Regions from separate parts of the Xanthomonas sp. 10-10 genome, predicted to be linked through region 1. Evidence: predicted binding sites of a transcription regulator. Region 1 holds the regulator's gene; each other region holds the start of a gene.

Evidence for each region. Region 1 encodes FliA, which starts transcription of late flagellar genes. Its sites were predicted from a motif close to TAAAGTTTNNCNNNCNNNGGCCGATAA; they were not measured.
Region 2: the regulator FliA is predicted to act here: its motif matches at 2,581-2,607, upstream of VZ068_RS03630 (GGDEF domain-containing protein).
Region 3: the regulator FliA is predicted to act here: its motif matches at 6,600-6,626, upstream of VZ068_RS01940 (methyl-accepting chemotaxis protein).

The regions. Positions count from the first base shown of each region.
Region 1 covers NZ_CP144460.1:2,443,458-2,453,196, forward strand. The annotation lists gene VZ068_RS10300 (AraC family transcriptional regulator) at 1-481, opposite strand, end outside; gene VZ068_RS10305 (nuclear transport factor 2 family protein) at 633-1,022, shown strand; gene VZ068_RS10310 (nuclear transport factor 2 family protein) at 1,095-1,466, shown strand; gene VZ068_RS10315 (chemotaxis protein CheA) at 1,744-3,396, opposite strand; gene VZ068_RS10320 (protein phosphatase CheZ) at 3,399-4,025, opposite strand; gene cheY (chemotaxis response regulator CheY) at 4,025-4,417, opposite strand; gene VZ068_RS10330 (RNA polymerase sigma factor FliA) at 4,453-5,220, opposite strand; gene VZ068_RS10335 (MinD/ParA family protein) at 5,217-6,101, opposite strand; gene flhF (flagellar biosynthesis protein FlhF) at 6,088-7,779, opposite strand; gene flhA (flagellar biosynthesis protein FlhA) at 8,649-9,739, opposite strand, start outside.
Region 2 covers NZ_CP144460.1:848,308-858,046, forward strand. The annotation lists gene VZ068_RS03620 (DPP IV N-terminal domain-containing protein) at 1-962, opposite strand, end outside; gene VZ068_RS03625 (DUF1615 domain-containing protein) at 1,123-2,181, opposite strand; gene VZ068_RS03630 (GGDEF domain-containing protein) at 2,838-4,712, shown strand; gene VZ068_RS03635 (hypothetical protein) at 4,899-5,444, opposite strand; gene VZ068_RS03640 (hypothetical protein) at 5,839-6,072, shown strand; gene VZ068_RS03645 (hypothetical protein) at 6,229-6,762, opposite strand; gene VZ068_RS03650 (MnmC family methyltransferase) at 6,829-7,680, opposite strand; gene VZ068_RS03655 (DMT family transporter) at 8,113-8,988, shown strand; gene VZ068_RS03660 (transporter substrate-binding domain-containing protein) at 9,124-9,739, opposite strand, start outside.
Region 3 covers NZ_CP144460.1:465,642-475,380, reverse strand. The annotation lists gene puuE (allantoinase PuuE) at 1-467, shown strand, start outside; gene hpxZ (oxalurate catabolism protein HpxZ) at 464-859, shown strand; gene uraD (2-oxo-4-hydroxy-4-carboxy-5-ureidoimidazoline decarboxylase) at 856-1,347, shown strand; gene hpyO (FAD-dependent urate hydroxylase HpyO) at 1,344-2,765, shown strand; gene uraH (hydroxyisourate hydrolase) at 2,762-3,094, shown strand; gene VZ068_RS01945 (DUF1456 family protein) at 3,322-3,795, shown strand; gene VZ068_RS01940 (methyl-accepting chemotaxis protein) at 4,454-6,571, opposite strand; gene hrpB (ATP-dependent helicase HrpB) at 6,878-9,379, shown strand.

The DNA of each region.
Region 1 (9,739 bases):
TTAAGAGCGTATGCACTACCTTGGTTGAGGCATCGCACTTTGCGTCTTCGCCCATCGCCATGACCGCGTTTGTCATCAGAGCGAAGTCATCCTCGCAGACGACACGATGGACCGGCATGCGTTCAAGCATGCGCAATGGCATGAGATTGCTCGGCACATCGGAGATGGCCGGCAAGAATTCCGAGCGGAAGAACACCAGCCAACCGTTCCAATGCGTTTGGTCTCCAAAGCTGTGCACCTGGCCTGGCCTCAGGACAACGACGGAGCCCGCAGCACAAGGCACCGGTTCGAAGTCGACCATTTGCAGGCAGATTCCGTCTGTCACCAGAACAAGCATGTGGAAGTCATAGCGATGAGTCGCTCTAACCTTCTCAATGGGCGAACGTCGAACGATGTCGGCGAAGAGTAGAACCTCTACGTCAAGTTCACGACCAGAAGGAGCGTAGCCCAGGTGCGTGATATCCAATCCCTTGAGCGCCATGGCATACCCGCATGTTGAGATGTCCGATTTTTATCATAAAAGCGCGCCAATTCATCGGGATATGGGACGAATTTATCTTTAAATTTTCACTCACCAGCAGATCGGGGCCTCCCGACGGCCTATCCAAAACCCAACTCACAAGGACTCCCACATGCAAAACCTCGCCACTGCCAACGCCTATATCCAGGCCATCCAGACCGGTGATCAAGCTGCGTTCGGCAGCCTCGTACACCCTGCTGTTGTGTGGCACCAGCCAGGCAACCATCAATTTTCCGGCACCAAGAACGGGATTGCCGAAGTTGGCGCCATGATCGGGGGCATGATGGAGGCATCAATGGGCACCTTTGCCATTACCAAAGTACACAGCTATCTGGCTAATGGAGATCTTGTCGCGGTTGAAATCGATTTTTCCGGCCAACGCGAGGGGTTCAAGCTGTTGCAACGTGGTATCGACCTACTGCGTATCGTCGAAGGGAAAATCGTGGAGGTTTGGCTATTCTCTGCAGATCCGGAGCAAGAGGATGCGTTTTGGGGCAAATAGGAATTCTTCCCGCGCGCATCGGTTTGTGTTCCAAATTCATCCATACGACTAGCTCAGATAGAGGTTTCTGCCATGAACGAGAAGAACAAGTTGATCGCCACACGCGCTTATCAACGTATTTTCGGAGATCTGGACGAATCGGCAATGGACGATTGCATGACGCCCAACTTCATTCAGCACAATCCGACGATTGGGGATGGTCCTGACGGTGTCAAAGCGCTGGTGAGGCGACTAATTTCGCAGGGAGTTCGGAAGCAGAAAATCCAGTTCAAGCATGTTCTGTCCGAAGATGATGTCGTGATCCTCCATTCGCGTTACGAAATGGAGGGGAAGGAGTGGCGCTTCATCGACATCTATCGTTTTGAGGGTGATAGGTTCGCCGAACACTGGGACGGCATGATGCAGATGCCTGATGTGCGCGCCAATAGTAATGGACTGTTTTAGCAGGCAATCGTCGTCACAACCCGCCAACGCCTGGGACGCCCCGTGAATGGAGACGGCTGCGAGAATGCTCTTTCGAAATAACGATTCCAGGTTCACTTCCAAGGCAGCCTGACCGTCGCCAAACCATCGCGCCCATGCCTGCGCGCGTAGCGACATAGATCGACAGCGATGCTGGTAGTGAAACGACAACGGCCGCAGTACGCGGCCGTTGTCGTTAGATCAGGCAGCCAGAATGGTCTTCCCGATTCCCGATTCTCCCAATCCCGAATCCCCAACCTCAATGATCGCTGGAGCGCAATCCATCCACATCCAGGATCAGCGCCATCCGGCCATCGCCGATCAGGGTGGCGCCGGCATAGCCGGGCAGGCCGCGCAGGGCGCGGGGCAGCGGTTTGATCACCACTTCCTCGCGGCCGCGCACCTGGTCCACCACCAGGCCGAAGCGGGTTTCGCCGGCCTGCAGCAGCACCACGGTCAACAGCGGCGGCTGTTCGGCAGGCACGCCCAGCCAGCGGCGCAGGTCGATCAGGGGCAGGGTATGCGAGCGGCGGTCCAGCACGGCGCGGCCGTCGAACCAGCCCAGCGAGGTCTGCGGGGCGTGCAGCACTTCGACCACGCGCGCCAGCGGCAAGGCGTAGACGGCTTCGCCGGCTTGCACCAATAGCGTCGGCAGGATCGCCAGGGTCAGCGGGACGCGGATCATGAAACGGCTGCCGCGCCCCAGTTCGGACTGGATCTGGATCTGCCCGCTGAGTTCGCGGATGCGCGATTGCACCACGTCCATGCCCACGCCACGGCCGGAGATGTCGGTGACTTCGGCCTTGGTCGAAAAGCCCGGCATGAAGATCAGATGCAGGCACTCGTCGGTGCTCAGGCGGGCGGCGGCTTCGGCGTCGATCAGGCCCTTGTTGCGGGCGATTTCGCGCAGGCGCTCGGGGTCGATGCCGGCGCCGTCGTCCTGGATTTCGATACTGACGTAATCGCCTTCCTGTTGTGCGGACAGGCGCACATGACCACTGCGCGGCTTGCCGGTGGCTTCGCGCAGGGCCGGCGATTCGATGCCGTGGTCGATCGCGTTGCGCACCAGGTGCACCAGCGGGTCGGCCAGGGCTTCGACCAGATTGCGATCGAGCTCGGTTTCGGCGCCGATCAGCTCCAGTTCCACTTCCTTGGACAAGGTGCGCGCGACATCGCGGGCCACCTTGGGGAAGCGCGCGAATACCTTGCTGACCGGCTGCATGCGGGTGCGCATGACCGCGGTCTGCAGGCGCGCGGTGGCGATGTCCAGCGTGCTGACCGCGCGGTCGAGTTCTTCGTCGCGCAGGCGGGTACGCAGCGTCTTGAGACGGTTGCGCGACAGCACCAGTTCGCCGATCAGGTTGACGATGGCGTCCAGGCGCTTGGTGTCCACGCGCACGGTCTGCTCGGCATCGCCACCCTTGGCTGCGGCCTTGGGCGCGGCCTTGGCGCCAGCCGCAGCAGCGCCATGTGCGTCGTCGTGTGCGGGCGCAGCGGCGGCGGCCTTGGGAGCGGACTTGACCGCCGGCGGGCCGCTTTTGGCATCGAACTGCGCAATCAGCGACGCCGGTGCGTGCGGTACGGTTTCCCCCGAGCCCATCGCATCCAGCATGGCCTGCAGATAGTCCAGCGACTGCTGCGCGGCATCGAAGTGATGCGCCTGCAGCACCGCCTGGCCCGAGCGCGCCATGCCGAGGGTTTCTTCAGCGGCGTGGCACAGCTCCACCATGGGTTTGATCGCCAGGAAGCCGGCGCCGCCCTTGAGCGTGTGGAAACCGCGGAACACTGCATTGAGCTGGTCGGCTTCGTCTGGCGCCTGTTCCAGCGACACCAGCTGTTCGCCGAGGCGGTCCAGGATTTCCTGGGCCTCGACGATGAAATCGGCAGCAATATCGTCTGGAACAGCACTCATGGTTACAACCCCAATCCGGACAGCAAATCGTCGGCGTCGTCCTGCGACACCGCGTGACGGTCCAGGCCCTTGATTGCAGGGCCGGCCAGACCGCCGTCGTCTTTCTTCGGCTCGGTGTTCTTGGGCGGCAGGCCCAAGGCACCGAAACCTTCATGCACGCGGCGCACGATCCCGGCCACGCGGCGGATGATCTGCCCGCTGAGGTCCTGATAGCTCTGCGCCAGCGACAGCTCGGTCAGGTTGTGGCGCATCTTTTCCAGCAGCGCGCCCTGGTCTTCATTGAGCCCACCGTCGCGCAGCTGGTTGGCCAGCACGCGGCATTCTTCCACCAGGTCCAGCGTGCGATGGCTGGCCTTTTCGGTCATTTCCACCACGTGGTCCAGGCGCGAGCAGGCATCGTCCAGTTCGCCGGCTTCCTCGGGCACCGTGGGCAACTCGCCCAGCGCCTGGCCGAGTTCGCGCGCGAGCCGGCTCAGGCTCTGCATCATCGGGCGTGTGCGCAGGGCGGCGAGGTGATCGACCTCGCGACGCCAGGCGACCTGGTCACCGCTTTCCAGTGCATCGAGCGCGTTCTGCAGGCGCTCGATCAACGCGGCACGTTCGGCATCGGTTTCCACGGTGGCGTTCATCAGGCGGTCGCCGCCAGACGTTCGAACACCTTGCCCAGCTTTTCTTCCAGCGTCTGCGCGGTGAACGGCTTGATGATGTAGCCGTTCACGCCGCACTGCGCCGCTTCGATGATCTGCTCGCGCTTGGCTTCGGCGGTCACCATCATCACCGGCAGGTGCTTGAGCTTGGCGTCGGCGCGGATGTTGCGCAGCAGGTCGATGCCGGTCATGCCGGGCATGTTCCAGTCCGTCACCACGAAATCGAACGGGCCCGCGCGCAACGCAGCCAGTGCGCTGTTGCCGTCTTCGGCCTCTGCGGTATTGGTGAAGCCGAGATCCGCCAACAGATTCTTGACGATACGTCGCATCGTCGAGAAGTCGTCCACGATCAGGATCCGCATGTTCTTGTTCACATCAAGCTCCTAACGCTAAAAAATACGCGAAAAAATTAGTCGTCAATTTCGACACCGGCATCGGCCAGTTCGAAGACTTTGAGGCGGCCGCGCAAACGCACCACGGCCTGGCCATGGATCTGGCAGACGCGCGACTCGCTGACACCGAGCACGGCGCCGATTTCCTTCAGGTTCAATTCCTGTTCGTAGTACAGCGACAGCACCAGCTGCTCGCGCTCGGGCAACTGGCCGATGGCCTTGCCCAGCTCGCGGCCGAATTCGCCACGCTCCATCATCTGTTGCGGATTGGGGCCACCCTTGGCGGTGGTGTCCAGCTCGCCGTGATCCTCGATGCGCGATTCCAGGCTCAGCACCTGGCCGCGTGCGGCATCTTCCATCAGGCGCAGGTAGTCGGGCAGCGGCATTTCCATCGCGGCGGCCACCTCGGTGGCGGCGGCGGCGCGGCCGGTGTTCTGCTCGATCTTGCGCACCGCCGCAGCGGCGTCGCGGGCACGGCGGTGCACCGAACGCGGTACCCAGTCGCCACGGCGGATCTCGTCGATCATCGAGCCGCGGATGCGGATCGAAGCATAGGTTTCGAACGAGGCGCCCTGTTCGGAGTCGTAGCTGCGCGAGGCCTCGATCAGGCCGATCATGCCGGCCTGGATCAGGTCGTCCACTTCCACGCTGGCCGGCAGGCGCGCGGCCAGATGGTGGGCGATGCGGCGGACCAGGTCGGCGTGCTGGGTCACCACGTCGTTGGCGTTGTTGCGCTGCACGGCGCGGTACTGCGCGCTGGCCGTGGTTGCGGTAGCGGTGCTCATGCGGCCACTCCCCGTTGAATGATGCGTTCGACAAAGAACTCGACGTTGCCGCGCGGCACGGTGGGAGCCTGCCAGCGCGAGGTACGGCGTGCGATTTCGGCGATGGCCTGCGCCGACGGACTGGCGGGGTAGGCCTTGATGACCGGCTGCTGACGCTGCACCGACAGGCGCAACCAGTCGTCCTGCGGGACGTGGCCGAGATAGTTCAGCGACACGTCGCCGAGGAACTTTTCGCAGACGCGGGAGAGCTTGTCGTACAGCAGGCGGCCTTCGTTGGGGTCGCGCACCATGTTGGCGATGATCTGCAGGCGGTCCACGCCGCGTTCGCGCGAGAGCACCTTGATCAGCGCGTAGGCGTCGGTGATCGAGGCCGGTTCGTCGCAGACCACCACCACGGTGTCCTGGGCGGCCTGGCAGAAGGTCAGCACGCTGTCGGTGATGCCGGCGGCGGTGTCGATGACCATCACGTCCAGGTCGCGTTCCAGTTCGGAGAACACGTTGACCAGGCCGATGTGCTGGGCCGGGGCCAGTTCGGCCATGTGGCGGCGACCGGAGGCGGCCGGCACCACCAGCACGCCGCCGGGGCCTTCGATGATCACTTCATCCAGGGTGCAGCGGCCGGCGATCAGGTCGGCCAGGGTGTACTTGGGCGACAGGCCCAGGACCACATCCAGGTTGGCCAGGCCCAGGTCGGCGTCCAGCAGCAGGGTGCGCTTGCCCATGTCGGCAAGGGCCACCGCCAGGTTGGCGGAGATGTTGGTTTTCCCCACGCCGCCCTTGCCGCCGGTCACGGCAATGGTGCGCACCGGGCCCAGGGGCTCGGGACGGGTCGCCGACAGGGGGAAGGCGTTGGTCAGCTTGGCGTATTCACGCGACTGCATGGTTGTGCTCCGGAGTACAGGGCTTATCGGCAGCGCGCCGCAAATCTTCAAGGCGAAGAACGAGACTGGCGGCATTGGCGCGGTGCAGGTCGTCGGGGACCCGCTGTCCGTCAGTCACCCAGGTGATGGGCATTTGGTGGTCGACCACCACCGACAAGGCGCTGCCGAAGCGGCCGGTCTCGTCGAGTTTGGTCAGCACCACGCCTTGGGGCTTGGCGTGGGCGAAGCGGCGCACGACCTCGTCGAGGTCGGCGAAATGGGAGTTGGCGGGCAGCACCATCAGCGAAGTCACCTGCTGGGCGGCGCGCAGCCAGTTCAGCTGGGCGGCCAGGGCGCGGTCGCGCTGGCCCATGCCGGCGGTATCGATCAGCACCAGCTTGTAGTCGCGCAGGCGGTCCAGCAGCTCGAGCAGGCTTTCGGCGCTGTCGGCCTCGTGCACGGCGATACCGAGCTGGCGGCCGTAGCTGTGCAGCTGCTCGCGGCCACCGACGCGCAAGGTGTCGGTGGTGACCAGGGCGACGTCGCGCGGGGCGTGCTGGGCGGCGAAGCGCTGCGCCAGCTTGGCGATGGTGGTGGTCTTGCCGGCGCCGGTCGGGCCGACCAGGGCGATCACGCCGCCGCGTTCCAGCGGGTCGACCGGGGCCACCGGCAGGCGCTTGGACAGCAGCCCCAGCATCAGCCCGCGGCCGCGGTGCAATTCGGTATCGGCCGGAATCTGCAGTGCCACGTCGCGTATCAGGCCGGCGTCGAAGCCGTAGTCGTCCATCAGCTCCAGGGCCTGCGCGCGCACCGGCGAGCCACGCAGGCGCTCGTCGGTCAGGCGGTTCATTTCGCGCTCGATCATCTGCCGCATCAGCGCCAGTTCGCCGCGCAGCTGCTTGAGTTCTTCATCGTTCTGCGGGGCCGGCGCGGCGGCCACCGGCACTGCGGCCAGTGCGGCGGGGGCGGGCGGGGCGACCACGATCGGCGGCAGTGCTGCCGGCGGCAGGATCTGCGGCAGCGCGTCGTCCAGGTCGAAGTCGGCTTCGTCGTCGAATCCATCGTCGTCCTGCCCGTGCGCGGCGTAGGCCGGGGCGGCGACTGCTGCGGCAACGACCGGGGTCGGCGCCTGCAGCGGAGCGGCCTGCACGGCGGGGCGCTGCACCGGGGCGGTGGTCAGAAAGTCGGCGAACAGCTGTTCCGGCACCGCCGACAGCGCGTGTTCCTGACGCTGCACGACCGGCGCGGCCAGTTCCTGCGCGGCCGGCATCGGCGCGGCGCTGCGGATCGGGGTGGCGACCGGCGCCTGGCGCGGCACGCTGGCCGGCTGGCGCAGGGCCATGGCAGCAATCATGTCTTCGGCGGCGCTGGCCACGCGCTGGCGGTGGCTCATGGTCTCGGCAGCGGGCTTCAGTGGAGCGTGGACCGGCGCGGCCGGGCGGGCGGCCACCTGCGCCGGCTGAGCCGGAGCCTGCTGCACGGGAGCCTGCTGGACCGGCGCGGTGCCGGGGGCCGGCGTTTCGCGGGCGGTTTCCAGGGCGCGCTGCACCAGCTCTTCGTCGTAGTTGCTGGCGGCGACGATCTCGATGCCTTCGGCGGTACGGCGGTTGGACAGGATCACGGCATCCGGGCCGTGTTCCTCACGCACCATTCGGAATGCAGTGCGCATGTCCGGGGCGACAAAGCGTTTGATCTTCATGCCACATGCCTCCAGGAACGGGACCCGCCGGACGCCGGACGGGTGCGCGATGAATGTGGGTGTGTTGCCAGCGTCATGAGTTGCCTGTCCCGTTCGGTTGTTCCAAGTCCTGCCATCCGCCCCGCAGCGGTGGTGCTGTCTGCGGTCTCGCCAGAGCTAATGCACGCGGCGTGCCAAAACCGCAGTGCTGGGTTTTTGGCGAGAGGGGGTGGGAGCGCGCCGAGGCGGCTGGGTGTAGATGCTGCGCTGCGTGTACTGCGTTAAGTGCTTGCATCTATTGAAATTTTCGGCAGCGTTACTTGCCGGTTTGACGGCGTCTGTGTGCTGGTCGGCAGGGCATATCTGGTGTGTTGGAGCGCACCGAGCGCCTGCGCGAACCGCCACCCAGTCGCGCTCGTGTCGCTTTCAGCGGTCGGTGTCATGCAATCGATTGGAGATTTCGCCGAGTGGCGGATTTCCGACGCCTGGATCTGGTGCCTGGCGGCCAGCCTGTTGTGGTTGCCGGTGGGCTGTACCGGAGCGCTGACGCAACCGTAGGAGCGCACCTGGGCGCGACGGGCTGTCCCGGTAAAGCCCTCGCGCCCAGGTGCGCTCCTACAGGTGCGGCATGTGGTTGGATATCCGACACGTCGTAGGAGCGCCCTTGGGCGCGATGGGGCGTCCCGGTAAAGCCTGTCACGCCCGGGGGCGCTCCTACAGGGGCAGCGCGGCGTGTCGTAGGAGCGCACCCGGGCGCGATGGGCCGTCCCGATAAAGCCTGTCGCGCCCGAGGGCGCTCCTACAGGGGCAGCGCGGTGTTTCGTCGGAGCGCACCTGGCGCGATGGGGCGTTCCGGGACAGCCCGTCGCGCCGGGGTGTGCTCCTACGCCTCAGCTGATCGTGCCGACCAGCTTCAGACGCTTGTCTTCCGGCACTTCGCTGTAGGCCAGCACCGACAGGCTCGGCACGCTGTGGCGGACCAGGCGGGCCAGCGCGGCGCGGACCTGGCCGGGCACCAGGACCACGGCCGGTTCGTTGCGGGCTTCCTGCTTGCCGACGCAATCGGCCAGGCTCTGGTGCAGACGCTCGGCCAGGCCGGGCTCCAGCGCCACGCCGTTGCCGTGGGTGGATTCCTGCAGCACGCGCTCCAGTTGCGGGGCCAGCGTGTAGACCGGCAGTTCGGCGGACATGCCGGCGATCTCCTGCACGATGAAGCGGCCCAGCGAGGTCCGTACCGCGGCGGTGAGGGTGGCCGGGTCCTGGCTGTGCGGGGCGTGCTCGACCAGGGCTTCGACGATCTTGCGCAGCTGGCGCACCGGAATGCGCTCGATCAGCAGGTTCTGCAGCACGCGCACCACCACCGACAGCGGCAGCGCCTTGGGGGTGAGGTCTTCCACCATCTTCGGCGCGGTCTTGGCCAGGGTCGCCAGCAATTGCTGCACTTCCTCGTGACCGAGCAGTTCCGGGGCGTGTTCGCGGATCAGGTGCGACAGATGGGTGGCCACCACGGTGGCCGGGTCGACCACCGTATAGCCCATCGATTCGGCGTAGGAGCGCTGATGCGGCTGGATCCAGGTGGCATCCAGGCCGAACGCCGGGTCCTTGCCGGGAATGCCGTCCAGCTGGCCGAGCGCACCGCCCGGGTCCAGCGCCAGCTCGCGGTCGGGGTAGATCTCGGCCGTGGCCACCGGCACGCCATGCACCAGCAGGCGATAGGCGTTGGCCGACAGCTCCAGGTTGTCGCGGATATGCACCGGCGGCACCAGGAAACCGATGTCCTGGGTGAGTTTGCGACGCACGCCCTTGATGCGCGCCATCAGTTCGCCGCCCTGGTGCTTGTCCACCAGCGGGATCAGGCGGTAGCCCACTTCCAGGCCCAGCGGGTCGATCGGGCGCAGTTCGTCCCAGCTCAGTTCCGCGCTGGCCTGTGCGGCGGTGGCCGCGGCGGCCGCCTTGGGGTCGCTGGCGGGGTCGCCGGTCG
Region 2 (9,739 bases), 1.6 Mb from region 1:
TTGTGGAAGCGCGAGGTCGAGGCGAACGCCAGGGTCTTGCTGTCCGGCGCCCATTTCACATCGTCCCACAGGCCCGGCGAGCAGCTGACGTCGTCGCACAGCGTGGAGCGGTGCTGGTCGGCGGGCATCTTCAGCCGCACCACGCTGGCACTGGGCACGTCGATGATGACGCGCTCGATCATGGTCACGTCCTTGTCGCCGGCCAGCGGGTATTTCCACGACTGCAGTTCCGGATGCCCAAGCTTGGTGCTGACCAGGTACATGTCGCCGGTCTTGCGCTGGTCCTGCTGGAAGGTGGCGATCTTGCGCGAGTCCGGCGACCACGCAACGATGGCGTTGTCGCTGTGCTGCCAGCCGGCGTTGTCGGTGGCGTAGCCGAAGTTTTCCACGCCATCGCGGGTGAGCTGGGTTTCCTTGCCGGTAGCCAGCTCGCGCACCCACAGGTTCCAGTTGCGGATGAAGGCCTCGCTGCGCTTGTCCGGCGACAGCACGCCCGGTTCGGGCTTGTCCTGCGCATACAGCTTGCTGCAGCGCGCACGCGCGTCGCAGACCACGGCGGTATCGCGCACGTTGAGGCGGTAGCGGCCATCGGCGGTGACCTTGACCACCGGCGCGAAGGTGTCGGCCTTGAGCGGCTTGTCGCCGGTCTTCAGGAGCGTATTGAGCGAGGCGACCAGCGCGGACTGTTTGAAGATCGGTGCGGTCTTGCCGGTGGTGGTATCCAGCTGCAGCAGCCGGTTGCCCTTGGCATCGTGATCGACATAGACCATATGCGTGGCGTCCAGCCAGTCGATGCGGGTGGCGGCGTGGTCCACCAGCGGCTGCGCGGCGTAGTAGATCAGGCGCTCGGCACGCGCGTAATCGGCTTCAGTCACGCCCGCTGCCTGCGCGCTGGCCACGGCGGGCAGCAGGGCGGTCATCAGGGCGGTGAGCAGGTGGCGCAACGGCAACGGTGTAGGCATGTGGACCTCATCAAAAGGGTGCGCGCCGACAACGGCGGTGCAACCTCGCATGCTACGTGTGCGGGCAGGGCAAGCGACCCTGCCAAACGTCGTGCCTTGCTGCGGAACGAAGGTGTCAGGCGTGGTGCCGTCGTTGCCGCGCGGCCCGCGGCACCTGCGGCTACTTGCCCATGCAGCGCTTCCAGCGCTCGTTGACCCGCTGCGCAAACCAGGCAGTGGTCAGCGTGCGGGTGATCTTGGGGCTGTCCAGGGTGATGCCGGGCAGCACGGCACGCGGTAGCGGCTTGCCGGCACTGCGCTCGGCCAGTGCGAATACCTGGCGATACAGCTCGGTGTCTTCGAAATCGGCGGTGCTGCCGGCTTCCAGGGCGCGGCGCAGCTGCCGGTCGCTCATCGCCAGCTGGCTGCCTAGCGCACGTGCGGCGCGCTCGGTGCCGCCGGGTGCCTCCAGGCTGGCGCCGGGCGTGAGCAGGTCGCCGTCCAGCGCAAGCGCGATCCCGCTGGCCTTGCTCAGCGCGGCCTGGAAAGCGGCATTGCGACTGGCGTACCAACCGGCGTTGAAGTCGGCAAAGCGGTACAGCAGCGCGTCGTAGCTGGCGGGGTAGCCCAGCAGATGGGTGGTGCCGAACCACAACCCGCCGCGGCGGCTGAACACCTCGTGGCGGATCGAGCTGTCGGGCGCGTACGGGTAGCGCGCGGCATGTTGTTCGGCAAACGCGATGCTGACCTGCATCGGCCCGGCGGTGTGCACCGGATTGAGCCCGTCGAACAGGCGCGCGCCCAGCGGCACGCTGCCGGTGAAGTCTTCGAAGATGCGGCTCAGCTCCTGCTCGGTGCGCGCTGCGGCGATACGGGTGGCGTAACTGCGGCCATCCGGCGAGGAGATGCGCAGGGCGGCATCGACCATGAAGGCCGGGATGTGGTGCGCGCTGGCGCGGCGGTCGATCTCCGCGCGCGAAATCCTGCCGAGATTGGGCACGACCGGGTTGGCCTGGTAGGTCGACTCCTGCTCGGTCACCGCCAGCACGGCACAGATGTGATCGGCGCTGGTGTCCAATGCCTGCGACGACAGCGCGACGTAGACATCGTTGGCCCAGCCCGCGCGGTCGGGCAGGCTGGCCGGCAGGCGCCGCGCGATATCGGCCTTGACTGCCTCCGGCGAGCGTTGCGGCGCGCGCGGTGCCTGGGTGGCGCAGGCCGTCAGCAGCGCGACGGCCATCAGGGTGAGCAGGCGGTGCAGGGGCAAGGTCACGGCTTCTCCAGACGATCAGGGGCGGCAGCTGCCGTGCCGAAGTTTACGTGGCTGCGCCGTGGCGTCTGTCATGGGCGGTCGGGCAAGGCAGGTTTGCGCCGCGCATATCCCGATCGTGCCGATACGGCGGTGGCGTGGTGCTGGCGCTCGAAGTGTCTGTGCGCTGGGTGCTGCGGCAAGCCCGCATCGATCGACAGCACGTGACCGGCCTCCGCTACACGCCGCGCGGCGCCGCAGAGCGCGGCGACGCGAGCAAGCGTCGTCCACCGCCCGCCGATCCGCAAAGCCGCCGCGTCATAAGACGCGACGGCCTGCTGGCCTCGCATGCAGACAACCCGGCGCGGCCAACCGCTTCATCCACCCGATTCAAGACTTGCATATTCCGGCCGATAACGGGCTCGACCATGAAAGCTTGTCACGGCCTCGGCCGCTTCCACAGGTCATCCTTGCAGCCGTATGCCATCGAGCGCGCGCATTGCCGTGCAGCTCGCGCGATTCCACCGCTGTCCGACCACGGGAGTGCCCTCAGATGCCGCAGCAAACAGCCAGCCCCGGCCAGGTCAGGTGCAGTGCGGTGGCAAGCGTGTGCATGCGGTGTGGCCCCCCCTCGCAGTGAGGGGGCGCTGAGCATGCCTGCGATCGCCTGGCGCCGCCTGCTCGCTGCCTGCCTGTTGCTGTTGGTGAGCACTACGGCCTGGGCGCAGCCGCAGCCCTGGAAGGCCATCGAATCGGCCACGCTCGACGACCCGATGCAGGCGTTGCGGATCGCCCAGCATGCATTGCAGCAGGCCCGCGCCGATGGCGACCGCGATGCGCAGTTCTGGGCGCTGCTGGCGCAGGCGCGCGTGCTGATCTCGCTGGAAGACAGCGATGCGCGCCAGGCCGCGCTCACCCAGGCCCACGGCCTGCTGGACCAGTTGCATGGCAATGCGGCGCAGGCGCGGCTATGGCTGGACATCGTGCAGGCGCTCAGCGACGTGCGCGAAAACCCCAACCGCAGCATGGTGGCGCGGCTGAACGGCTTGCGTCAGCAGGCGCGCGCGCTGGGGCGCAGCGATCTGTTGTGCGAGATCGAAGCGGTCGACATGTGGAGCATGCTGGCCTCCGGGAGCAGCGACGAGGCCTGGAGTGCGGCGCAGGCCAGTTACCAATGCGCCGCGCGCGAACACTTGCTTGGCCTGGAGCTGGATGGCCTGACCCAGCTGGGGTCGCTGGCCAGCCGCGTCGCAGGCCGGGTGGTCGACGACAACGACGCCCAGGATTATCTGCAACGTGCCCTGGCGCGCCTGCACGACCAGCCGGCACGCTTTCAGCGCAGCTTGATCGAATACGAATACGGCAGCGCGCTGGCACTGCAGCAACCGTCCGCCGCCTTGCTGCACTTCCGGCGCGCGCTGGCGCTCAGCCGCGAGCTGGGGGATCAGGCCGGCGTGGCCGCAGCGCTGACCAGCACCAGCGAAGCCTTGATCAAGACCGGCGACGCGGCAGCGGCGCTGGCCATGGCGCGCGAGGCGCTGCCGTTGATGCAGGCGCAGGGAAATATCGGCCGGGTCGCCGCCTGCCACGCGATCCTGTTGCAGGCCTTGACCGCTCTGAAATCGCCCAGTCTCGGCAGCGCGATCGTCGCGGCCGAGGCGGCCGACGACCCCAACCTGAGCTTGAGTGGACGTGCGGAGCTGGTCGATGCCATCGCCCAGGCGCTGGCGGTGGAAGGGCGGCATGCCGAGGCCTACCAGCAGCTGCAGCGCGCCAACGCGCTGCGCGCGCAAAACCTGGACCGCCAGCGCGATACGGTGATGCTGCGGCTGCAGGCACGCTATGAAGATGCCCGGCGCGAAGCGGAAAACGCCGAGTTGCGCCGTCGCAGCGAAACCGCGCAGCTGGCGCTGGAGGCACGCGAAGCCGGCCAGCGCGCCTTGTGGATCGCGCTCTGTGCCGCCTGCCTGCTGCTGGTGGGCGCGCTGATCGTGCTGGCATTTGTCGCACGCCATCGCCGGCAACTCTCGCGGCTGGCCATGCGAGACGAACTCACCGGCCTGCCCAACCGCCGCGCCATCCGCGCCGAGGCGCAGCAACAGATCGACCATGCCTTGCGCACCCACACGCCCTGCATGCTGGCCTTGATCGACCTGGATCACTTCAAGCTGATCAACGATGTGCACGGCCATGCCAGTGGCGATGCGGTGCTCAAGGCGCTGGCCAGCGCCTCGCAGCTGGCGCTGCGCGCCCACGACCGCCTGGGCCGACTGGGCGGCGAAGAATTCCTGCTGGTGCTGCCGGGCTGCGGTGTGGACGAAATTCCAGCGGTGTTTGCCCGGTTGCGCAATGCGGTGGCGGCGATCGAGATCCCCGGCTTGCCCGCACAGCGGCCGGTGCGCTTTTGCATGGGCGCGGTGAGCGTGACCCCGGCGGCAGGACTGGACGTGCTGTTGAGCCAGGCCGATCTGGCGCTGTACGCCGCCAAGACTGCAGGGCGCGATCAATGGGCGGTGTGCTGAGCCGGTGGCATGCGACGGGCAGTCTGTGAGCGGCGCTGCAGGCGCGATGCGCTCGGTGAGTGCTGCACGCGGCCGGCGTTCGTGCCGGACCTGGGCATCACCCCACGGACCCGGACCGGCCCGTTGTTAAGTCGGTCGCCCGGACAGGTCGGCATGGCCTGAGCGGGCGAGCGATGGCAGCAGGTGTTACTGGCGGGCTTGCTGCAGCGGAATCTTGTGCTCGGCGGAATATGCGCGCTGTGCGGTATTCAAGGCTTCCATGTCGGTATTGAGCTGGTTGGAGACCGATTCCAGATCCTTGGCCAAGGGCTCCAGTTCGGCATTGGTGTAGCCATCGGGCAGGGAGGCGAAGCGTTCCAGCGCGGCCATCATCGTATCGGCGCTCTTGAGGTAGGCCGACAGTTTGGTGTCCAGGTCCTTGGCGTTGTCCGGCACGCCCGAGGCCACCGCGGTATTGGCCTGCGTATTGGCCGCCAATGCCTTGCGTTGGCTGCCCAGCGCCGTCTTGTACCCACCCAGCGGTTTGTGCGCGACGGCATCGGCGATCAGGCTCTGCCCGCGCTCGCCCGACACCCACGGGTCGATGATGGTTACCACGCCATTCCAGACCGACACGTTGTGCAGCAGGTAATCGCTGGAAGACAGCTTGGATGCGCCGGACGTGACGCCGCCCCCGCACGCAGAGAGCAACAGGCTGAGGGAGACCAGCAACAGGGTGGTGAACGTCTTCAAAGTGAGATCCTTGATACAACGCGGTTGCCATCGAGTGGCAAACCCGCAGGAACTCAAGGAAGCGTCCGGACATCGGTATCGCGTTGTGCAGGCCATCTTCCTTGAGACGAATGCAGCGTGAAGCCTTCCATGCACGCAGTTGCGTACGCTGCGCCGGCAGTATAGCCGCACGCCTTGTCCATGCGCGTTGCAACACCAGTTCAGTGGCGCTGCGATCGCCTTCAATCCGCGCAGACAATCCTCAACGCCTGTGTCGCGCGCGATCGCTCACGTACACTGCGCGCCCCGCAACTGCCTGGACACCCGGGTGAAAAAGCCCCGCACTGTCTCTCCGCCGGCGCGCACGCGTGGGCACCGTGCCCTCCAGACATGGTTGGTGCGCGCGGTGGTACTGATGGTGACAATCGCATGTTGTGGACGGCTATGGCTGCTGCTGGAGGCGATCGCCCGACAGCGCTATGTCAGCGTCATCCGCGGCCGCCCGGCCAGGATCTTCCATGCCGACAGCGACCCGCAGCGGTTCTGGATTTCCATCGGCTGGGATGCCGCACTGACCTGCACGCTGTTGGCCCTCATCGTCTGGTTCGCTTACGCCGAGTGGAGCGCGTGTCGCCGCAGGCGCCGGTGAGCGCTGTGGTCATCCGGAAAATAGTCGCCTGCGCTTGATGTGGTGCGTTCGTCCATGCGCTGCAGGCAGGCATGTGTTGAGCGGACGCTGATCACCAATGCAGCACGCGAACGCGGCAGCCGCGCTGCCGCACCGTATGCGTGCATGCCGTCGTCGTCATGGCGTGCGTTGCTTGCGCGCAGGCTTTTGCAGGTTGCGTTTGGGCCAGGTGTCGTAGCTATAGACGAACTGCTTCTGGTCGGCGCCGGCGGTGGGATCGCACTGCCAGGAGCTGGCAACGGTGCCGGGCTCCAGCACCCCGTCGACCTCGCGCACCGACTGCGATTCGAACGCGCAGATCGGCCCATAGCGGGCGACGTCCCAATCTGCGCGCGCGGTGGGATGCGCATGCTGCACCAACACGATGTCGCTGCCATTGAAGTGATGTACCTGCGCGCCGTGCTCGCGGTTGATGCTGAAGTAGCAGGGGGCATGCACACCCAGTGGCAGCACCTCGTTGTCGCGCAAGACCGCGCATTTGCCATCGCGTTCGCCCAGCCGGATCAGGCGCCCGGCCAGCGTTGCGGTGGTTACCGGATACCGCGCGGTGACTTCCGACATCGGCTGTGCCGGCGCGGTCTGCGCGCGTGCCGGGGCGCACAGCGCCATCAACGACGCAGCTAAAGAAAAGGTGGCCAGATGCGTGCGCATGCAACGTCCGTGTCGAGGGCGGTGCAGTATCGCAGATCGGCCCGGCGGCATGGCCGGGCCAGAAAACTAGCGCCGCACAGGCAGCGTGGCGAGCACGCCATCCAGTGCGAGCTGGGCGGTAAAGCCGGCCTTGGTCAGACGCTTGGCCACTTCATTGGGCACATCGCGGCCGCTGGTGAGTCTGTTGGGCGCGCCGGTGTAATGAAACAGCCGCCCGCCGCGGCGCAGGACGCGCGCCAGTTGGTCGTAGAACACCTGCGAATACAACTCGCCGGCGATACCGAAACGTGGCGGGTCATGCAGGATGGCGTCGACCGAATCGTCCGCCAGCGTGGCGATCTGCTGCGATATGTCGGCATGGGTGAGGTGCAGGCGCCCGCCGGCATCGGCCGCCTCCGGATTCGGCGACCACGGGTTGAGGGTGCGCAGCCACAGCACGTCGGCGTTCTTTTCGAAGGAGAGCAACTGCGCCACGCCGTCTTCCAGCGCGCAGGCCGCGAAATACCCCAGGCCGCCGCAGGTGTCCAGCACGATCTTGCCGCGTGGGTTCACCAGCGCCACCTTGCGGCGCGCATCTTCGAACGGCGATATCTGTGCAGACGGCAGCATCTTGATGCCATCGATCTCGAAAGTGGGCGCGCCCCATTCGGTCGGTACCAGTTTGATCAGTGCACTGCCGAAGCGCGAGATCGGCGCAAAATCGTCGCCACCCCAGAAATACACCGTGCGGTCCTTGAGCTTGCCCGGATAGGGAAAGCCCATGCCCCGCCACTGCCATGTCTGCGCGTCGAGCTGCACGGTATCGCTGCCGCGGCCCAGATCCAGCGACCCGGTCCAGGTGGCAAGGCCGGCGCTGCGTGCGGCCAGCAGCGCCTGGGCATCGGGAAGGGTGAGCAACGGTCCGGAGTAGTGGGTCACGTGGTCGCAGGGGAAGAGCTTGGCGGCATCGTAACCGACGAGGCGACGAGTTAAAAACGTGGTGATGCATGCGCGATACATTGCAGCGTTTGCTGGCGCTGACGGGGAACGGCGCGACGTGCACGCGGTGCCTGCCCAGGGATGATGGGCCTGGCCTGCGACGACGGGGATGCCGCCAGGCCTCCACGACTGCCGGCCCTTGCGCGAGCCCCGCCCAGGTTCGCTCACGTACGGCCTTGCGCGAGCGCCCTGCACGCCTGGCGACGGTCCACGGCCAGGCGCTCAGGGCAGGCGTCTTCGCACGATCTGGCAGGGGCGCCTTGGGACGAAATAGCGGGATCATCCGGCCAGCAGGACGCACGCGCACTGCATAATGGCTGCGTTCCCCGCGCTCCTTCCGCGTGGGGCGTCATCGAAGGCACGAGGCGCGTGATGCTCAAAGGTGTGCTGCTCGGTTTTGCGTGTTATGCGGCCTATTCGATCAGCGATGCCTTCGTGAAGCTGCTCGAAGGGACGCTGCCCGTGTACGAGGTGCTGTTTCTCGGCGCCTTGCTGATGCTGTTGGCGGTGCCGTTCCTGAAGAAGCCCGACGACCAGCTGCGCGAACTGGTCATGGCCAAGCAGCCGGCATTGTGGCTGCTGCGCGCGCTCACCGGCGCCATCGGTAATCTCACCTCGGTGATTGCCTTCACCACCTTGCCGATGGCCGAAGCGTTTGCGCTGATCTTCCTGATGCCGATCTTCGTGACCGTGCTGTCGGTGGTGTTTCTGAAAGAGGAAGTGCGCTGGCGGCGCTGGACGGCGGTGATCGTCGGCTTTATCGGTGTGCTGATCGTGCTGCGCCCCGGGTTTCGGCATCTCACCCACGGGCATGTGGCGGCGATCGTGTGCGGCCTGGTCGGTGCGATCTCGGTGATCGCCCTGCGCATGGCCGGGCATAGCGAAAAACGGTTGACGCTGTACGGGGCCGGCGTGATCGGGCCGTTGGTGATGGGCGGCATCCTGATGCTGCCGAGCTTCGTCTGGCCGTCGCTTTACCAATGGGGCCTGCTGGCCGGTTACGGCCTGCTTGCGGGGCTGGCGGCCATTTGCATGATGTACGCCACGCGGCTGGCGCCGGTCAGCGTGGTGGCGCCCACGCAATACAGCCAGATGCTATGGGCGATCGCGTTCGGTTACCTGCTGTTCCACGACCATCTGGACTGGCCGATGGGCGTGGGCATCGCGCTGATCCTGGGCGCCGGCCTGTTTACCTTGATCCGCGAAGAACAGGTATCGCGCTGGTGGCGGCGAACCAAGATCGTTTAGGCAGGCGCTGTGCGCCTCGGGATTTGGGATTTGGGATTCGCAAGAACAAGAGCAAGCGCTTCAGCGCGTCGCGACATGAGCGCAGCAGCGCTGTTGCGACTCCCGACTCCCGACTCCCGAATCCCGAATCCCGAATCAAGGCCTGCGCCAGGCCTCGACAATACGAACGTACTCGCCGCTGGCCTTGCTCAGGTGCAGCCACTGGTCTACATAGGCTTTCCATGCGGTGTCATCGCGTGGCAGCAGGAAGGCTTTTTCGCTGTATTGCAGCGGCTGCTCGGGTGCGATGGCACATAGGCCAGGCAGGCGAGCCTGCTGGTACACAGCCTCGGACGCGTCGGTGATCATGACATCGGCGCGTCGCTCCAGCAGCTCCTGAAAGATGGTGGTGTTGTCGGCAAACAGCCGCAGCTGCGCGCGCGGCAATTCGCGCCGTGCGAAGGCTTCGTTGGTGCCGCCCGGCGGTTCTATCACGCGCACTTCGGGGCGATTGAGCTGGGCAACGCTGCGATAGCGTGCCTGGTCGGCGCAGCGCACTAGCGGGATCTTGCCGTCCACATCCAGCACCGCGCTGAAGCTGGCCTGGCGTTGCCGTTGCAAGGTCACCGAAATACCGCCAACGGCAATCTCGCACCGGTCGGCCAGCAGGTCGGGCAGCAGCTGCGGCCAGCTGGTGCGCACAAAACTGGTCCGCACGCCGAGACTATCGGCCAGCGATTGCGCCAGCGCGATATCGCTGCCTTCAAAGCTG
Region 3 (9,739 bases), 2.0 Mb from region 1:
ATATCGCGCAGGCCATCGCCTTGCACACACGCGTTACCGGCAGCCGTCCACTGGGCTGGTACCAGGGCCGCACCAGCCCCAACACCGCACGGCTGATCGCCGAAGAAGGCGGCTTTGTCTACGACGCCGACAGCTATGCCGACGATGTGCCGTATTACGACGCCCGCCACGGCCGCACGCAGTTGATCGTGCCTTACACGCTGGATGCCAACGACATGAAATTCGTCGCCTATAACGGCTTTGCCGATGGCGAGCCGTTCTTTCGCTATCTGCGCGACAGCTTCGAGCAGCTGCGCAGCGAAGGTGGGCGCATGCTGTCGATCGGCCTGCACGGGCGCATCGTCGGCAAACCGGCGCGCGCCGCGGCCCTGGCGCGTTTTGTCGATCACGTACTGGCCAGCGGCGATGCATGGGTGGCGCGGCGCATCGATATCGCGCGCCACTGGCTGCAGGTGCATCCGGCATGAGCATCGACACCGCCGACATCGACCTGCCCGAGGTGATCGCGCAAGTGACCGCCGCCTTCCATACCTACGAACAGGCCCTGATGGACGACGACATCGCCGCGATGGATGCGCTGTTCCACCCCGCACCCAGCACGGTGCGCTACGGCGTGGGCGAAGTGCTGTACGGCATCGATGCGATCCGCGCGTTTCGCATCGGCCGCGGCGGTTCGCCACAGCGCCAGCTCGCACATGTGGAAGTGCATGGCTTCGGCCACGACTTCGCCACCACGCACGCAGAGTTCGTTCGCGACGGCAGCAGCGCGCGCGGCCGCCAGAGCCAGAGCTGGGTGCGTTTTGCCGACGGCTGGAAAGTGGTGGCCGCGCATGTCTCGCTGCAAGGGACGCATGCATGAGCGTGATCGACGACAGCGTGCTGGACGATGCTGCCTTCGTGGCGCGCTACCGCGAGCTGTTCGAGCATTCGCCGTGGGTGGTCGAACGCGCTGCGAGGCGGCGCCCGTTCGCCGATGTGTACCGCGGGCTGATGCAGGTGGTGTTCGACGCGTCGCAGGAAGACCAGCTTGCGTTGATCCGCGCACATCCGGAGCTGGCCGGCAAGGCGGCGATCGACCGCACGCTCACCGCCGCATCGGCAGCCGAGCAGGCATCGGCAGGTCTGGACCGGTTGAGCGAGGACGAATTCAAGCGCTTCCATGCGCTCAACCGGGCCTATCGCCAGCGCTTCGGTTTTCCGTTCGTGATCTGCGTACGGCTGCACGACAAGGCCGGCATCCTGGCCGCGCTGGAGCGCCGCCTGGATGCCGCGCGCGACGCCGAGATCGCCACCGCTCTCGCCGAGATCGGCAAGATCGTCCACCTGCGCCTGGAGGCACTGCCATGAGCCTGGCCCAACTCGAACGCGAGCTCGCCCGCGACCTGCAGCATCTGGCCCATGGCGGCGAGGCCTGGGTGCAACCGCGCGTGCATCCGGCAGGGCACGTGTACGACGTGGTGATCGTCGGCGCCGGCCAGAGCGGCCTGGGCGCGGCATTCGCGCTGCAACGCGAGCGCGTGCACAACGTCCTGGTCATCGACGAAAACCCCGCCGGGCAGGAAGGCCCGTGGGTGACGTACGCACGCATGCAGACGCTGCGCACGCCCAAGCAGATCACCTCGATCGACCTGGGCGTGCCCTCGCTGACCTTCCGCGCCTGGTGGGAGGCGCAACACGGCAGCGCCGCCTGGGATGCGCTGGACAAGATTCCGCGCGGCAGCTGGATGGACTATCTGCGCTGGTACCGCGCGGCGCTGCGGCTGCCGGTACGCAACGCCACGCAACTGGCGCGCGTCGAACCCGACATCGCGCCCGGCATCCACCGTTTGCATCTGACGATGGGCGCGCCGCTGCTGACGCGCAAGCTGATCCTGGCCACCGGCATCCAGGGCGGTGGCCAGTGGGTGGTGCCGGAGTGGATCGGCCGTGCCCTGCCCACCCACCGCTACGCACACACATCGAGCCACATCGACTTTGCCGCATTGGCCGGCAAGCGTGTGGGCATCCTGGGCGGCGGCGCTTCGGCGTTCGACAACGCCTGTTTCGCGCTGGACCAAGGTGTCGCCAGTGCCGAGGTGTTCGTGCGTCGCAGCGAGCTGCCGCGTATCAACCCGTTCCGCCACATGGAGCAGGCCGGCATCATTCCGCGGTTCCTGACCCTGCCCGATGCAGACAAGTACCGGATGATGGCCAGCTTCTTCGCACACAACCAACCGCCCACCAACGACACCTTCCAGCGCGCCTGCGCCCATGCCGGCTTTGCGCTGCATCTGGGTGCGCCGTGGCTGGAGGTGGCCGAGCGCGATGGCGCGGTGGTGGTACGCACCCCGCACGGCGAACACCGCTTCGATTTCCTTGCCATCGCCACCGGCCTGGTCACCGACCCGCAGCTGCGCCCGGAACTGGCCGCACTGTCCGGGCGCATCGCCTGCTGGGCCGACCGCTACCAGCCACCACCGGGACAGGCCAATGCGGTGCTGGATGCGCATCCCTACCTGGGGCCGGGCTTCGAGCTGCTGCCGCGCACGCCCGATGACGCCGCACTGCTGCACGGCGTGTTCGCCTTCAATTATTCCGCGTTGATCAACCACGGCCCCTCGGCGGCGGCGCTGTCCGGGCTCAAGGTGGCGTTGCCACGGCTGGCGCGCGCGGTAGCGGACCAACTGTTTCTGGACGACCGCCAGGCCATCGTCGATAGCTATCTGGCCTACGACCAACCCGAATTCGTCGGCCAGTGGCCGCAACCGACCCAGGCGGTGGCATGAGCACGCTGTCCACCCACGTGCTGGACACCGCGCTGGGCCGCCCGGCGGGCGGCGTGCCGCTGCGCCTGTTCGCCGGCGACACGCTACGCCTGGAAGCGGTCACCAACCACGACGGGCGCTGCCCGGCGCTGGCGGCCCTGGTCCTGTCGCCGGGCCGCTACCGGCTGGAATTCGATGTCGCCTGCTACTGGCGCGCCATCGGTACCGCGCTGGCCGACCCGCCGTTCCTGGAACAGGTACCCATCGCCTTCGGCATCGCCGACGACGGCCACTACCACGTGCCGCTGCTGCTCTCGCCCTATGGGTATTCCACCTACCGCGGCAGCTGAGCCCAGGCATGCCGGGGCCAGGCGGCCCGACCGCAAACAATCCTGCAGCGGGGCGCTAGCCCAGCCCGCGCTGTCCGCCGCGCAGCCTCCACCGTGGCCGCTGCAGCCAGCGCTGTCGTAGATACGGTCGCCATCGGAGGCGCGGCCGGTGTCAGCACACGCCCGACTTCTGCTCGCGCCCGTAGAATGGCCGCTTTCCGGCACCGCGCCGGGGCCCCGGAATTGTCATGATCCACAACGATGTACTGCGCAGCATCCGCTACATGCTCGACCTCAGCGACGACAAGGTAGTGGAGATCACCCACCTGGCCGACCCGGAGTTCGCGCTCGACAAGCCGCAGGTACAGGCCTGGCTGAAGAAGGAAGACGAGCCCGGTTTCGAGCCCTGCACCGATGCGATGCTGGCGCGCTTTCTCGACGGCCTGGTACTGCGCTTCCGCGGCCGCGACGACAGCCAGCCGGCACGCCCGCTGGAAGCGCGCGTCGGTAACAACCTGGTCCTGAAGAAACTGCGCGTGGCCTTCGAACTGAAGGACGTGGACATGCATGCCATCTTCGCCGGCGCCGGTTTCCCGCTGTCCAAGCCGGAGCTGTCGGCGCTGTTCCGCCAGCCCGGCCACAAGAACTTCCGCCCCTGCGGGGACCAGTTGCTGCGCGCCTTCCTCAAAGGGCTGACTGCCCGGGTGCGCGAAGCGGGTTGATGTCTGGGTGGTGAGATTGGTCTGATCCGGTCGTCTGCCGCGTGTCACGAGCATCGCCTGGCGTGCGCAATTTGAAGTCCTTCAACAACGGCGGAGTAGTGCGGAACAGCCGGCCCTGCTCCTGTCTGTTATCCCGCTGTCATCGCAACCAGTTGGACAACACGGATAGATCAGTTGCAGAGCGGCTGATCTGCGGTTTGGCTACAGGGCCCTTGCCCGCCCACCATCGCGGGACACGCCGCAAGTACGTCCCTGTAGGCTCTTACGCGGCATCCATGCCGCGTAAGGTCCCGCGACGGTGGGCGGGCAAGGACCAGTCGAGATGGTCGGTGTGCATAGTGCAAGCAATGCAGGACGTTCTTCTGGTTGGCTAGCTATCGTGTCGTTCTGCGACCCGCACCGGCAAGCCCACGCAACTTGCGAGACGCTCAGCTTTTTACCCGGCGACCGACTAACTCTCTGGCGCGGTGCCCCCACCGCTCGCGGGACCGTGTGGCGGCATGGATGCCGCCACCGAGCCTACACGGACGTACTTGCGGCGTGTCCCGCGAGCGGTGAGGGCACTGCGCCCTCGACCAACCAGCGACCAACTAGACGTTTGACCTAGCTTTTGGCTGCATCTAAACGCATGGCGTGCATCTTTACTCGTGGTCCTGTCTCACGCCGCAGCCGCCAACCGCGGCCGGCGTGCATCCAGGCGGAACACCGACACCGCCTCGCTCAGTTCCACCGCCTGCTCTTCCATCGCACGTGCGGCCGCCGAGGCTTCTTCCACCAGCGCGGCATTGCGCTGGGTGGTCTCGTCCATGTCGTTGACGGTACGCGCCACCTGCTCGATGCCCGACGACTGCTCGCGCGAAGCGGCGGAAATCTCGGCGATCAACGTGGTGACCTGCTGCACCGATTGCACGATGTCCTGCATCGTGCGCCCGGCCTGATCCACGCGTGCGCTCCCGCGCGCCACGCTCTCCACCGACGCATCGATCAACTGCTTGACCTCCTTGGCCGCCCCGGCCGAGCGCTGCGCCAGCGCGCGCACCTCGGAGGCCACCACCGCAAAGCCGCGGCCCTGTTCGCCGGCGCGCGCCGCTTCTACTGCCGCATTCAACGCAAGGATATTGGTCTGGAACGCAATGCCGTCGATGACGCTGATGATCTCGGCGATCTTCTTCGACGACACTTCGATCTCGCCCATGGTATCGACCACGCTGGCGACCACCTCGCCACCACGCCCGGCGATGTCGGCAGCAGCCTGCGCACCACGGCTGGCCTGCTGCGCGGTGTCGGCGTTCTGCCGCACGGTGGAGGTGAGCTCTTCCATCGAGGCGGCGGTTTCTTCCAGATTGGCAGCTTGTTGTTCGGTGCGTTGCGCCAGATCGCTGTTGCCGGCGGCGATCTCTGCCGAGGCGGTGCGAATGGTCTGCGCGGCCAGGGTGATATCGCCAACGATATCGGTCAGGCGCTGCACGGTGGCGTTGGCATCGTCGCGCATGCGCGCAAACACGCCCTGCTGGTTGCCGTGCATGCGCGCGGTCAGATCGCCATCGGCAATGGCCTTGAGCAGCTGCGACAACTCGGCCAGATTCTGGTCCACGTTCTGCATCAGGCCATTGAGGCCCTCGACCATGCCGCGGAATTCGAATTTATAGGCATCGGCATTGCCGCGGGTGGCGAAGTCGCCGGCAGCGGCGGCATCCACCAAACCACGGATCTCGCCGTTGATGGCGGCCAGGTTGCGCTTGGTGGTGTCCATCGCATCGGTGATCTGGGCCTTTTCGCCCGGCAGGCGCGGCATGTCCACCGACATGTCGCCCACCGCGTAATGCTGCATGACCTGCAACATCGTGCCGATCAGGCCCACCTGCGCGCCGATCAATCCGTTGGTGTCATCGACCATGCGGCCGTAAGCACCCGGAAAGGCCTGCGCATCCATGCGGTAGCTCATCTGCCCGGCTTCGTGGCGCTGCGCCATGTCCGCCTGCGCGCTGGAGACATCGGCGAGCGTATTGACCACCTGCCCCATCGCCTGGCCGAGCAGGCCGATCTCGTCGCGATTGCTGACCGCAGCGTGCGCGGACAGATCGCCGGCCGCCACCAGGCGTGCCGCACGCGCAACGTTTTCGATTGGGCGCACGATCGAGCGCCGGATCCACCACCCCAACACCGCCACCAGACAGAGCGCGGCAGCAATGGTGGCCAGTGCCGAATACACCAGCATGCGCTGCGCCGATTGCGAACTTGCAAGGACGGCGGCATCGGCCAACGCCTTGCTGCGCGCGACCAGTGCCTCCAGCGTGTGGCTGGGTGCGCGGTCCTTGCCCTTGACCAGCTGGTCGCCCACCTGGGTGTCGTAGCCGGACGCGGCGAACTTGCCCAACGCCGCTTCGTAGCTGGTCTGCAGTTCCAGATGCGCCTTGGCGAAGTCCTGCGCCAACGCACGCGCCTGCGGATCGGCCAGCGCACCCGCCAACGTCCGGACACTGGCCTGCACGCTCTTGCCTTTGTCGCGGAAGGCGGTCAGATGCTTGTCGAGCAGTGCGGGGTCGCGGCCACGGATCAGCACGTTCTTCCATTCCTGCACCTGCAGGCGGAAATCGCGGGTGAGTTCTTCGCTGGCCGAGGCCTGCGCCACTTCCACCGGCACCTTGCCGGACAGGCTCAGCCAGGCAGAGCCCAGACCGCCAAGTGCACATAACAGGATGATCGACAGACCAAGCGCAAGGGCGCCCAGCAGCTTGCTTTGCAGACTGACAAAACGCGGGGATGGGGTGGACATGATCAATCCGGTGACGGGTTCATCCGGGTTATCGACGCCAGCCATGCACTCTGAAGCATGCAAGCCTCCTGCATTTGCCCTCGTCCGACCCTCTGCGCGGCGGCCGAGCGGACGCTACCGGATCCGCCGGGTGACGCACACCCCCGGGCACGCGCAGCTCTCGGTTGGCAGCGCGTCCCGACCTGCAAGCACCGCCGGCAATCCCGGCTGGTGCGTCGCCAACGGACCCGGCGCCATTCCCCGACAGGCTTCACCTCCCTCCCCGACCATCGCACCGGCGCGAGCAGGCCCGTATCCTTGCCGCGCATGACTGAGCCTGTCTTCCCCATCGCCCCACTGTTACCGCAGATCCGCGACAGCCTCGCCGCCCATCCGCGGCTGGTGCTCGAAGCCCCGCCCGGCGCCGGCAAGACCACCCAGGTGCCACTGGCACTGCTGGATGCGCCCTGGCTGGCCGGTCGCAGCATCGTGATGCTGGAACCGCGCCGGGTGGCCGCGCGCAGCGCTGCGCTGTTCATGGCGCGCCAGTTGGGCGAGCCGGTCGGCGAGACGGTGGGCTACCGCATCCGCTTCGAAAACAAGACCTCGGCGCGCACCCGGATCGAAGTGGTCACCGAAGGCATCCTGACTCGCATGATCCAGGACGACCCGATGCTGGAACGCGTGGGCGCGCTGCTGTTCGACGAGTTTCACGAACGCCATCTGGCCGGCGATCTGGGCCTGGCATTGGCCCTGGACGTGCAGGCGCAGGTGCGCGATGACCTGCGCATCGTGGCGATGTCGGCCACGCTCGATGGCGAGCGGCTGGCCGGCTTTCTGGATGCGCCGCGCCTGAGCAGTGCCGGGCGCAGTTTTCCGGTGGAGATCGCGCATTTCCCCGCGCGCCGCGACGAAGCGCTGGAACCGCAGACGCGGCGTGCGGTGGAGCATGCCCTGCTCACCCATCCCGGCGATGTGCTGGTGTTCCTGCCCGGCCAGCGCGAGATCGCGCGGGTGCAAGCCGCCTTGCTCGATGTCCTGGACCCGACCATCCAGGTGCTGCCCTTGCACGGCGAGTTGTCGGTGGACGCGCAGAGCCAGGTGCTGCAGCCGGATGCGCAGGGCCGCCGCCACGTGGTGCTGGCCACCAACGTGGCCGAATCGTCGGTGACCTTGCCCGGCGTGCGCGTGGTGATCGACAGCGGCCAGGCGCGCGAACCGCACTACGATCCCAACAGCGGCTTTTCACGGTTGGATGTGGCCACCATCGCGCAGGCGTCGGCCGACCAGCGTGCCGGCCGCGCCGGCCGCGTGGCAAGCGGCTGGGCATACCGGCTATGGCCGCAATCGCAGCGGCTGGAACCGCAACGGCGCGCCGAGATCACCCAGGTGGAACTGGCTGGCCTGGCGCTGGAGCTGGCGGCCTGGGGCAGCGATGCGCTGCGCTTTGTGGATGACCCGCCCACCGGCGCGCTGGCGGCCGCACGCGAATTACTGCAACGGCTGGGCGCGCTCAGCGACAGCGGCGGCATCACCGCGCTGGGCCGCCGCATGCTGGCGCTGGGCACGCATCCGCGTCTGGCGGCGATGCTTGCGCAGGCCGGCGAGGCAACGGGCCTGGCCCTGGCCTGCGATCTGGCCGCACTGCTGGAGGCGCGCGATCCGCTGCGCCAGGGCGGCGATGGCCTTGCCGCGCGCTGGCGTGCCCTGGCCGCATTCCGCCAGGGCCGCAGCGCGCCCGACGCCAACCGCGGCGGCCTGGCTGCCATCGATAGCGCCGCCAAACAATGGCGACGCCGGCTGCGCTGCGACTGCGCCCCGCCCACGAGCGTGGAGGCGCACGCGCTGGGTGACCTGCTCGCGCATGCCTTCCCCGACCGCATCGCCGCACGCCACCCGGCCGACCCGTTGCGCTACCTGCTCGCCAATGGCCGCAGCGCGCGTCTGTTCGACCACAGCGACCTGCGCGGCGAACCCTGGCTGGTCGCCAGCGAGCTGCGCTACGAAGCCAAGGATGCCTTGCTGTTGCGGGCAGCTCCGGTGGACGAGGCCTATCTGCGCCGCAGCCTGCCAGAGCGCTTCGTGCAGCAGGACGTGGTGCAGTGGGACGCCGACAAGCGCGCCCTGGTCGCGCGCCGGCAATCCAGCTTCGACCGCATCGTGCTCGACAGCCGCCCCGCCGGCCGCGTCGACCCCGCGCAGGCGGCCGGCGCACTGACCGAGGCAGTGCGCCAACTCGGCCTGGACGCCCTGCCCTGGACCGAGACCCTGCAGCAATGGCGCGCCCGTGTGCTGTCGCTGCGGGTGTGGATGCCGGAGCTGGAGCTCCCCGATCTCTCCGATGCCGCGCTGCTCGCCTCCTTGGATGCCTGGCTGCGTCCGGCCTTCGCCGGCAAGACCCGGCTCGACGCGCTGGACGAATCCAGCCTGGGCGAAGCGCTCAAGGGCGCGCTGCCGTGGGAGCGCCGCCAGGCCATCGACCGCCATGCCCCCACCCGCATCAGCGTGCCATCGGGCATGGAGCGGCAGATCAGCTACGCACTCGACCACGCCCAGCAACCGCTGCCGCCGGTCCTGGCGGTCAAGCTGCAGGAACTGTTCGGTCTGGCCGAAACCCCGCGTATCGCCGACGGCCGCATTCCGCTGACCCTGCACCTGCTCTCGCCCGGCGGCCGCCCGCTGCAGGTCACGCAGGATCTGAAGAGTTTCTGGGTCAATACCTACCCTGACGTCAAAAAAGAGATGAAGGGGCGGTATCCCAGACATCCGTGGCCCGACGACCCCTGGACTGCGATGGCAACCCATCGGGCAAAACCTCGTGGCACCTGACGACTCCCGGCCCGCGGCGGCGGTGGAGCATTACAGCGATTCAACGGCTGCTGCGGCGCGGCCCGACGACCCCTGGACTGCGATGGCAACCCATCGGGCAAAACCTCGTGGCACCTGACGACTCCCGGCCCGCGGCGGCGGTGAAGCACGACAGCGATTCAACGGCTGCTGCGGCGCGGCCCGACGACCCCTGGACTGCGATGGCAACCCATCGGGCAAAACCTCGTGGCACCTGATCAATCCCGGCCCGCGGCGGCGGTGGAGCACGGCTGGAATTCAACGGCTGCGGCGGCGCGGCTCGCGGCGGTGGTGGAGCATTACAGGGATTCAACGGCTGCTGCGGCGCGGCCCGCGGCGGCG